4 regions of the Alkalihalobacillus phoenicis genome follow, and region 1 is predicted to be linked to each of the others. Evidence: a T-box and tRNA genes for the amino acid it is inferred to sense, from the RefSeq annotation. Region 1 holds a T-box; the other regions hold tRNA genes.
The links. A T-box is a leader RNA that pairs with one kind of tRNA and senses whether it is charged. The one in region 1 lies ahead of serS (serine--tRNA ligase), so its partner is inferred to be a tRNA-Ser.
Positions count from the first base shown of each region.

Region 2: it has a tRNA-Ser gene. The T-box ahead of serS (serine--tRNA ligase) is inferred to sense a tRNA for this amino acid. The anticodon was not compared.
Region 3: it has a tRNA-Ser gene. The T-box ahead of serS (serine--tRNA ligase) is inferred to sense a tRNA for this amino acid. The anticodon was not compared.
Region 4: it has a tRNA-Ser gene. The T-box ahead of serS (serine--tRNA ligase) is inferred to sense a tRNA for this amino acid. The anticodon was not compared.

Region 1 covers NZ_CP154853.1:4,078,133-4,080,316, forward strand. The annotation lists gene serS (serine--tRNA ligase) at 1-965, opposite strand, end outside; T-box leader at 1,070-1,295, opposite strand; gene AA0017_RS19250 (D-alanyl-D-alanine carboxypeptidase family protein) at 1,474-2,184, opposite strand, start outside.
Region 2 covers NZ_CP154853.1:2,777,192-2,779,375, reverse strand. The annotation lists rRNA gene AA0017_RS13280 (23S ribosomal RNA) at 1-373, shown strand, start outside; rRNA gene rrf (5S ribosomal RNA) at 586-701, shown strand; tRNA gene AA0017_RS13270 (tRNA-Asn) at 711-785, shown strand; tRNA gene AA0017_RS13265 (tRNA-Ser) at 796-889, shown strand; tRNA gene AA0017_RS13260 (tRNA-Glu) at 921-995, shown strand; tRNA gene AA0017_RS13255 (tRNA-Val) at 1,148-1,223, shown strand; tRNA gene AA0017_RS13250 (tRNA-Met) at 1,246-1,322, shown strand; tRNA gene AA0017_RS13245 (tRNA-Asp) at 1,358-1,434, shown strand; tRNA gene AA0017_RS13240 (tRNA-Phe) at 1,462-1,537, shown strand; tRNA gene AA0017_RS13235 (tRNA-Thr) at 1,545-1,617, shown strand; tRNA gene AA0017_RS13230 (tRNA-Tyr) at 1,688-1,772, shown strand; tRNA gene AA0017_RS13225 (tRNA-Trp) at 1,780-1,853, shown strand; tRNA gene AA0017_RS13220 (tRNA-His) at 1,865-1,940, shown strand; tRNA gene AA0017_RS13215 (tRNA-Gln) at 1,958-2,032, shown strand; tRNA gene AA0017_RS13210 (tRNA-Gly) at 2,037-2,111, shown strand; tRNA gene AA0017_RS13205 (tRNA-Cys) at 2,118-2,184, shown strand, end outside.
Region 3 covers NZ_CP154853.1:3,641,455-3,643,638, forward strand. The annotation lists rRNA gene AA0017_RS17025 (16S ribosomal RNA) at 1-19, opposite strand, end outside; tRNA gene AA0017_RS17030 (tRNA-Ile) at 238-314, opposite strand; tRNA gene AA0017_RS17035 (tRNA-Gly) at 359-432, opposite strand; tRNA gene AA0017_RS17040 (tRNA-Pro) at 448-524, opposite strand; tRNA gene AA0017_RS17045 (tRNA-Leu) at 572-659, opposite strand; tRNA gene AA0017_RS17050 (tRNA-Leu) at 679-760, opposite strand; tRNA gene AA0017_RS17055 (tRNA-Asp) at 773-849, opposite strand; tRNA gene AA0017_RS17060 (tRNA-Val) at 862-937, opposite strand; tRNA gene AA0017_RS17065 (tRNA-Glu) at 1,172-1,243, opposite strand; tRNA gene AA0017_RS17070 (tRNA-Ser) at 1,251-1,341, opposite strand; tRNA gene AA0017_RS17075 (tRNA-Asn) at 1,343-1,417, opposite strand; gene AA0017_RS17080 (SprT family protein) at 1,534-1,992, opposite strand; gene cmpA (cortex morphogenetic protein CmpA) at 2,088-2,184, shown strand, end outside.
Region 4 covers NZ_CP154853.1:874,276-876,459, reverse strand. The annotation lists tRNA gene AA0017_RS03995 (tRNA-Gly) at 1-56, opposite strand, end outside; tRNA gene AA0017_RS03990 (tRNA-Arg) at 236-312, opposite strand; tRNA gene AA0017_RS03985 (tRNA-Leu) at 330-418, opposite strand; tRNA gene AA0017_RS03980 (tRNA-Gly) at 439-510, opposite strand; tRNA gene AA0017_RS03975 (tRNA-Gln) at 515-589, opposite strand; tRNA gene AA0017_RS03970 (tRNA-His) at 619-694, opposite strand; tRNA gene AA0017_RS03965 (tRNA-Tyr) at 703-787, opposite strand; tRNA gene AA0017_RS03960 (tRNA-Asp) at 806-882, opposite strand; tRNA gene AA0017_RS03955 (tRNA-Met) at 1,101-1,177, opposite strand; tRNA gene AA0017_RS03950 (tRNA-Ser) at 1,344-1,436, opposite strand; tRNA gene AA0017_RS03945 (tRNA-Ala) at 1,467-1,542, opposite strand; gene comGB (competence type IV pilus assembly protein ComGB) at 1,662-2,184, opposite strand, start outside.

The DNA.
Region 1 (2,184 bases):
ATGCTTAAAACACGATATGGTAAACCTAGTAGCTGTAAAACCTTCTCAGCATGAGAGGTTAATAATTCTAACTGCTCATAAGATTCTTCTGGTTTAACAAAACGAACAAGCTCTACTTTGTTAAACTGGTGTTGTCGAATTAATCCACGAGTATCACGTCCAGCAGAACCTGCTTCAGAGCGGAAACAAGCACTATAAGCCGTATATCCCATCGGCAACTCGTTCACATTTAAAATCTCATCACGGTGCATATTCGTTACAGGAACCTCAGCAGTTGGAATTAAGAAATAGTCCTCTTCTCTAATTTTGAAAGCATCCTCTTCAAACTTTGGCAATTGACCTGTTCCTGTCATACTTGTACGATTGACCAAATATGGCGGTAATAGTTCCTCATATCCATGCTCATCTTGATGTAAGTCCATCATGAAGTTAATTAATGCACGCTCTAGCCTTGCACCCACTCCTTTATAAAAGGTAAAACGGCTGCCTGTTACTTTAGCGGCACGTTCAAAATCGGCTAACTTCAAATCGGTTGCAATATCCCAATGAGCTTTTGCTTCAAATGAAAATTGCGGAACGTCCTTCCACTTCCGAATTTCGACATTATCCTCTTCAGTTTCACCGGTAGGAACACTGTCATGTGGAACATTAGGAATCGTTAGTAATAAGTGCTCCAGTTGTCCTTCAACTGCACGTAATTCTTCATCTAATCCTTTTACTCGCTCAGATACTTCACGCATTTCTTTTATTAAATGATCAGCGTCTTCTTTGGCACGCTTTAATTTTGCGACCTCTTCTGATACTTCATTACGACGACTTTTTAACTGTTCAACTTCTACAATTAAAGCACGGCGCTTTTCATCTAATTCTTCAAATTGATCAAGTCCAGAAATATCTTCTCCTCTTGTCTGTAACTTTTCTTTTATCACAATAAAATCATTTCTCAATCTTTTAATATCTAACATCTCTTATATCCTCCTTTTAATGGGTTCTTATTTTGTGAAAGGCACAATTTAAAAATGAAAAACCTTTCCTTATAAACGAAAAAAAACCTTCTTCTAATAAAAGAAGAAGGGACGAGCTTACACCCGCGTTGCCACCCAGATTGCATTTAGAATTAATCAAAATGCCAGCTTAAGTAATGATAACGGATAAACCGAACTGGTTTTAGTTAAAACTCCACTTTCCACCAGCTTACTCCAGGATGGATTCCAAAGACATTTTGATCGGTTCACAGCATCCACCGACTCTCTGAACAAAATAATCCTTGTACTATTTCCTATCAACGTTTTTTCATATATATGAAATCATTTTTTTAAAACCATATTAAGATAGTAATGCAGACCAGAACAAATGTCAATTCATGTTAATAATTAATTTGTCCCTTTAATATTAACTAGTCTAACCAATTACCTTCAATATAATACTGCACCGTTCGCTTCAAGTCATCTTAATTGACTGCAGTAAGTAAGCTTAACTTAACCAACCTTGGACCATATCAACAGCAGAGTTCCAAATTCCTGAGAAAAATCCACCGATACTTCTCATCATCATTGAGAACCATCCTGCCTTTTCAACAGCTTCATCAGTTGTTACTGGAACAGAAACACTCTCATCTGCAAATAAATAGTCTTCCTCATTCTCACCTGCATAGTTTAGTGTTAACACTCCTACCTTTTCACCCGCTTCAAATGGAGCAACAAGTTTGTTATCTTCATTTAAATATTCAGCGTTTAAACTTAATACAGGCTCGTACAATTCTTCCTCACCATTACGAACAACTATTTCTAACGCTTCTGTGCTTGATACTTTTACTTCCTTCTCTTTCCCTGATACAACAGGTACAAGCTCTTCCCCTTCAGGAATAAAGCCTGCTGGCACTACTTCTGTATAACTAAAATTATTAAAACCATAATCTAATAATTTTGCCGTTTCATTAAAACGATCATCGCGCGTTTCAGTTCTCATGACAACTGAAATCAAACGCATATCTCCTCGTTTAGCCGTCCCTGTAAAGGAGTTCCCTGCAGCAGTCGTAAAACCTGTTTTTAATCCATCAATACCTTCATAATCATGCTGTGGGACAATTGATGGGAGCATCCAGTTCCAATTTTGCATCGTTACTGATTCATCCGGTCCTGCATCGAATTCTTTTACAGGAATACTCGCCGTCTCTAATACTTC
Region 2 (2,184 bases), 1.3 Mb from region 1:
TGAAGTAGGTCCCAAGGGTTGGGCTGTTCGCCCATTAAAGCGGTACGCGAGCTGGGTTCAGAACGTCGTGAGACAGTTCGGTCCCTATCCGTCGCGGGCGCAGGAAATTTGAGAGGAGCTGTCCTTAGTACGAGAGGACCGGGATGGACACACCGCTGGTGTACCAGTTGTTCCGCCAGGAGCATCGCTGGGTAGCTACGTGTGGAAGGGATAAGTGCTGAAAGCATCTAAGCATGAAGCCCCCCTCAAGATGAGATTTCCCATGGAGTTAATCCAGTAAGACCCCTTAGAGATGATGAGGTTGATAGGTCTGGTGTGGAAGCGTGGCGACACGTGGAGCTGACAGATACTAATCGGTCGAGGACTTATCCATTATTATTCTTGACATCATGTTTTATCGATTATCTAGTTTTGAGAGAACTCTCAAACAAAAGAATAAATTTCATCAAGAATTGATTTGGCAAAGAGAACCAAGAAATTCGAGGAAGCGACTGACTGAAAGAATGAAGTGTACACCCGTACACGACATGACTGAAGGAGGGAAGCTGACGAAGAAGTTCGCCGGTTATCTGAAGCCAAAAAAAGTCTGGTGGCGATAGCGAAGAGGTCACACCCGTTCCCATGCCGAACACGGCCGTTAAGCTCTTCAGCGCCGATGGTAGTTGGGGGCTTCCCCCTGTGAGAGTAGGACGTTGCCAGGCATATATTATTCCACAGTAGCTCAGTGGTAGAGCAATCGGCTGTTAACCGATCGGTCGTAGGTTCGAGTCCTACCTGTGGAGCCAAGATTTATTCGGAGAGCTGTCCGAGTTGGCCGAAGGAGCACGATTGGAAATCGTGTAGGCGGTGTAGAACCGTCTCGAGGGTTCGAATCCCTCGCTCTCCGCCAGAAAATACTCGGATTTATATAAATAACAGATGGCCCGTTGGTCAAGCGGTTAAGACACCGCCCTTTCACGGCGGTAACACGGGTTCGAATCCCGTACGGGTCACCAACTTTTAAACTGAAGCCTAAAAGGCAGTTGTCAAAGAGAAGCGAAAAGGTCGAGGATAGGAAGTGTTCGAAAGAAGGAGCGTACATCGTACGTGACTGAAAGAGAAACACGAACTAGACGAAGAGATTTGAAGCTTATCTGAAGACAAATATGGAGGATTAGCTCAGCTGGGAGAGCACCTGCCTTACAAGCAGGGGGTCGGCGGTTCGATCCCGTCATCCTCCACCATTTAAATTTATCTTAATAATATCGCGGGGTGGAGCAGTCTGGTAGCTCGTCGGGCTCATAACCCGAAGGTCGATGGTTCAAATCCGTCCCCCGCAACCAATATTTATTTATAGTAATATAACCAATTTATACTTGGTCCGGTAGTTCAGTTGGTTAGAATGCCTGCCTGTCACGCAGGAGGTCGCGGGTTCGAGTCCCGTCCGGACCGCCATTATATCATAATATAAAATACATATTTGGCTTGGTAGCTCAGTCGGTAGAGCAATGGACTGAAAATCCATGTGTCGGCGGTTCGATTCCGTCCCAAGCCACCATTCTAATGCCGGCCTAGCTCAATTGGTAGAGCAACTGACTTGTAATCAGTAGGTTGGGGGTTCAAGTCCTCTGGCCGGCACTCTAAAAAATTTATAATAAAAAGTTGTTGATTTTTTATAGCAATTGAGGTATTATAAATAGTGTCGTTTGGAGGGGTAGCGAAGTGGCTAAACGCGGCGGACTGTAAATCCGCTCCCTAAGGGTTCGGCGGTTCGAATCCGTCCCCCTCCACCATTTATGTAGGGGCATAGTTTAAAGGTAGAACGAAGGTCTCCAAAACCTTTGGTGTGGGTTCAATTCCTACTGCCCCTGCCAAATTTAATATGGCGATTGTGGTGAAGTGGTTAACACATCGGATTGTGGTTCCGACATTCGTGGGTTCGATTCCCATCAGTCGCCCCATTTTTCTTTTGAAATATTGGGCTATGGCCAAGCGGTAAGGCAACGGATTTTGATTCCGTCATGCGTTGGTTCGAATCCAGCTAGCCCAGCCAATATGCGGAAGTAGTTCAGTGGTAGAACACCACCTTGCCAAGGTGGGGGTCGCGGGTTCGAATCCCGTCTTCCGCTCCAATTGATGGCGGCATAGCCAAGGGGTAAGGCACGGGTCTGCAAAACCTTTATCCCCGGTTCAAATCCGGGTGCC
Region 3 (2,184 bases), 440 kb from region 1:
GGATCAAACTCTCCGTTAAAGGATAAGCTGATTCGCTCATTTTTGCTGGCTAGCTTCAGCTTTCACTGAAGTTCCATTTTGCATTGATTTCTCAATGACTAACATTGACGAGATACCTTGTATCTCTTTAATTCGCTTGGCTTTTGTTCAGTTTTCAAAGAACTCGTTTCGCTCATTGGCGACTTTTCTATCTTATACAAAACATTTCGTTCTGTCAAGACTTTTTTTAAAATATTATGGTGGGCCTGAGTGGACTCGAACCACCGACCTCACGCTTATCAGGCGTGCGCTCTAACCAGCTGAGCTACAGGCCCCTTAAAAGGCATAAAAAAAAGCACGTTCCACCAAAATATTAATTTGGAGCGGGTGATGAGAATCGAACTCACGACATCAGCTTGGAAGGCTGAGGTTTTACCACTAAACTACACCCGCGATTTAAAATTAGAATGGTCGGGAAGACAGGATTTGAACCTGCGACCCCCTGGTCCCAAACCAGGTGCTCTACCAAGCTGAGCCACTTCCCGCAATAAATATCTTTCAAGTCAATAATTGTTTTAAAACAAACGCTTTATGGTGCGGTTGAGAAGACTCGAACTTCCACGGGATTTAACTCCCACTAGGCCCTCAACCTAGCGCGTCTGCCATTCCGCCACAACCGCGTGAATGTATAAAATATAATGCGGGTGAAGGGACTTGAACCCCCACGTCATAAGACACTAGATCCTAAGTCTAGCGCGTCTGCCAATTCCGCCACACCCGCGAAAGAGTAAACTGGCGGTCCGGACGGGACTCGAACCCGCGACCTCCTGCGTGACAGGCAGGCATTCTAACCAACTGAACTACCGGACCAAATAAAATTAATGGTGGAGGATGACGGGTTCGAACCGCCGACCCCCTGCTTGTAAGGCAGGTGCTCTCCCAGCTGAGCTAATCCTCCATCTTTACCTTCAGATAAGTTTCAAATTTCTTCGTCTAGTTCATGATTCTCCTTCAGTCACGTACCGATATACGTTCCTTCTCTCGAACACTCCCTACCCTCGAACTTCCAACTTCTCTTTGATAACAGCTTTTAAAAGTTCCACAACACTTCAAAAATAGGTTTCGAGTTTTCGCTGATTTGACTTATTCATAACACATCTCAATACAACTAAACTCTAATTAAATAAAACAATGACCCGTACGGGATTCGAACCCGTGTTACCGCCGTGAAAGGGCGGTGTCTTAACCACTTGACCAACGGGCCATATAAATGGCGGAGAAGGAGGGATTTGAACCCTCGCGCCGCTCGCGCGACCTACACCCTTAGCAGGGGCGCCCCTTCAGCCACTTGGGTACTTCTCCGTGGCTCCACAGGTAGGACTCGAACCTACGACCGATTGGTTAACAGCCGATTGCTCTACCACTGAGCTACTGTGGAATAATACAACTTAAACATCTTAACATATAATGATGAAACGTTCAACATTTTTATGTAATTTTTCACCGCTGTCTTAGCGACTTCTATAATATATCACAGGGTTATTATTTGATCAACTATTTTTTATTAATTTTTTTTAATTTCCCCGAACACTTGCCACAAACATATTTATTCGTATTAATTCTTCTCTTTCTTTTATAAATAAGTCGACATGACTGACATTGATAAACCACCTCTATAAGAATACGGTTTTGACTCTCAGGTATTCTTTCACAATATCTTGATCCTCCAACCTCTTTAAGTAATTGCTTAAAATCATCATCTTTATGCATATACCCTTTCCCTTGTATATGTAAATGATAATGACAAAGCTCGTGCTTAATAATCCCGATTAATGCATCCATGCCAAATAAATCGTATTGTTTAGGATTGAACTCAATATCATGCGTTCTTAAAAGATACCGGCCTCCTGTTGTCCGTAGCCGAGGGTTGAACCTAGCTTCATGTAAAAAGTGCCTCCCAAATGATTGCTTTGAAATATCCTCAACAAGCTTTTGTAAAACCTCCTGCTCCACAAATATTCACCCTTACCTTTAAAATTCATACAACATTGACAAACATCCATGCATATATTAAATATATTAACACATAAAATAAGGAGTTGGCGATTATGCCCTCGTGGTTAATGAATCAATTACAACGTGCGTACGCAGAGAAAAATGAATATCAAATCAAAATTTTAAATCAGTGCTGGTTTTATTACCAAC
Region 4 (2,184 bases), 1.7 Mb from region 1:
TCGAACTCACGACATCAGCTTGGAAGGCTGAGGTTTTACCACTAAACTACACCCGCATATTATAAATGGTATTTAATTGATGTTGCTCACCTGTTGCATGTCTTTTCCTCTTCTAGCTTACACTTCGTAGCCTGCTGCGTCAAGACAACTCGTTGATTTTTCATAGAAGCTTCGCTCGTGGCTGAGGTTTTACCACTAAACTACACCCGCATGTAAAAATTTATTTAATTTAAAATGGCGCGCCCTGAGAGATTCGAACTCCCGACCTTTTGATTCGTAGTCAAACACTCTATCCAGCTGAGCTAAGGGCGCATCATCTTATATTTTAATGGTGCCGAGGGCCGGACTTGAACCGGCACGGTAGTCACCTACCGCAGGATTTTAAGTCCTGTGTGTCTGCCAATTCCACCACCCCGGCTATTGATTGACAACCTTATAAGCGGAAGACGGGATTCGAACCCGCGACCCCCACCTTGGCAAGGTGGTGTTCTACCACTGAACTACTTCCGCATATTGGCTGGGCTAGCTGGATTCGAACCAACGCATGACGGAATCAAAATCCGTTGCCTTACCACTTGGCCATAGCCCAATATTTATAAGGATTTTTTATTAAATTAATGGGGCGACTGATGGGAATCGAACCCACGAATGTCGGAATCACAATCCGATGTGTTAACCACTTCACCACAATCGCCACATAACTGGTGGAGGGGGACGGATTCGAACCGCCGAACCCTTAGGGAGCGGATTTACAGTCCGCCGCGTTTAGCCACTTCGCTACCCCTCCAGCATAAAAATAATATAATGGCGGTCCGGACGGGACTCGAACCCGCGACCTCCTGCGTGACAGGCAGGCATTCTAACCAACTGAACTACCGGACCAATATGTATAAAACTTGTACATTTTTCAATCTACGCTCGCATGAAGCTTATTCAACGTAGTATCGCTATATTATTTGGTTGCACTTTTCAAGTACTACTTATATCATTCGCTAGTAGAAAACCCAACGTAGCTATCATGAATTTATTTGGTTGCACTTTCCAAGCACTACTATCTACGCTCGCATGGAGAATATCCTACGTAGTATCGCTATATTAATTGGTTGCGGGGGACGGATTTGAACCATCGACCTTCGGGTTATGAGCCCGACGAGCTACCAGACTGCTCCACCCCGCGTCGTTTTAAAGTTAATGGATGATGTTTTCTCATGGATGAAGACATCTTCCTCTTCTAGCTATGCTTTGAAGTTGCTGCGTCGATATTACTCGGAGATTACTCATTGATGTAATGCTCGTTGCTCCACCCCGCATTATTATATAGCTATTAAGTGCTGAAGTAAATATGGCGGAGGAAGAGGGATTCGAACCCCCGCGCGGTTTAACCCGCCTGTCGGTTTTCAAGACCGATCCCTTCAGCCGGACTTGGGTATTCCTCCGAATTAGAATATATGATATGTAATATTCCATGGTGGAGCCTAGCGGGATCGAACCGCTGACCTCCTGCGTGCAAAGCAGGCGCTCTCCCAGCTGAGCTAAGGCCCCGTATCGCTTAATTTGTTGATGTCTCAGCGACGTTTATTACTATACCACGAAACATTTATAACCTGCAATACCTTTTTTGAAATTTCTCGAAAAAATTTTTCCACTTCCGATTTTCCCCATTAATTTAACGTTCCAATTAACGTAAACATAGGTAGCATTACCGCTAAGAATAGAAATAATACAAAACCACCCATCAAAATAAAAAACGCCGGTTGAATCATCGCAAACAACTTTTGAATTTTATCTTCCAATTCAAAAAATAGCAACTCACTATAGGATTGTAAGTCTTTCCCTAAGTACCCTGTTCTCTCTCCATTTTCGATTACTAATGCAAGCTCACCCATAAAAAAAGTCCGTGTACTCATGATCTCAAATAAAGAATGACCTTGAATGAGCTCCACTTTTATCAAGCTAACCTCCTCACGAAAAAAAGATAAGTAATGTTGATTCTCAAAAATACTTAACGCATGACGAACAGACATACCAGATTCCAATAAATGTCCTAATTGCAAGGCAAAGAAATACGTTAATATTTGTTTAATAAATGATTTAATAAGGGGGATTTTTAAGAGAAGGTTCATTTTTCTAGAGGCATTCGTTTTTTTGATCACATACAGATAGTATATTCCGATAACTAATACG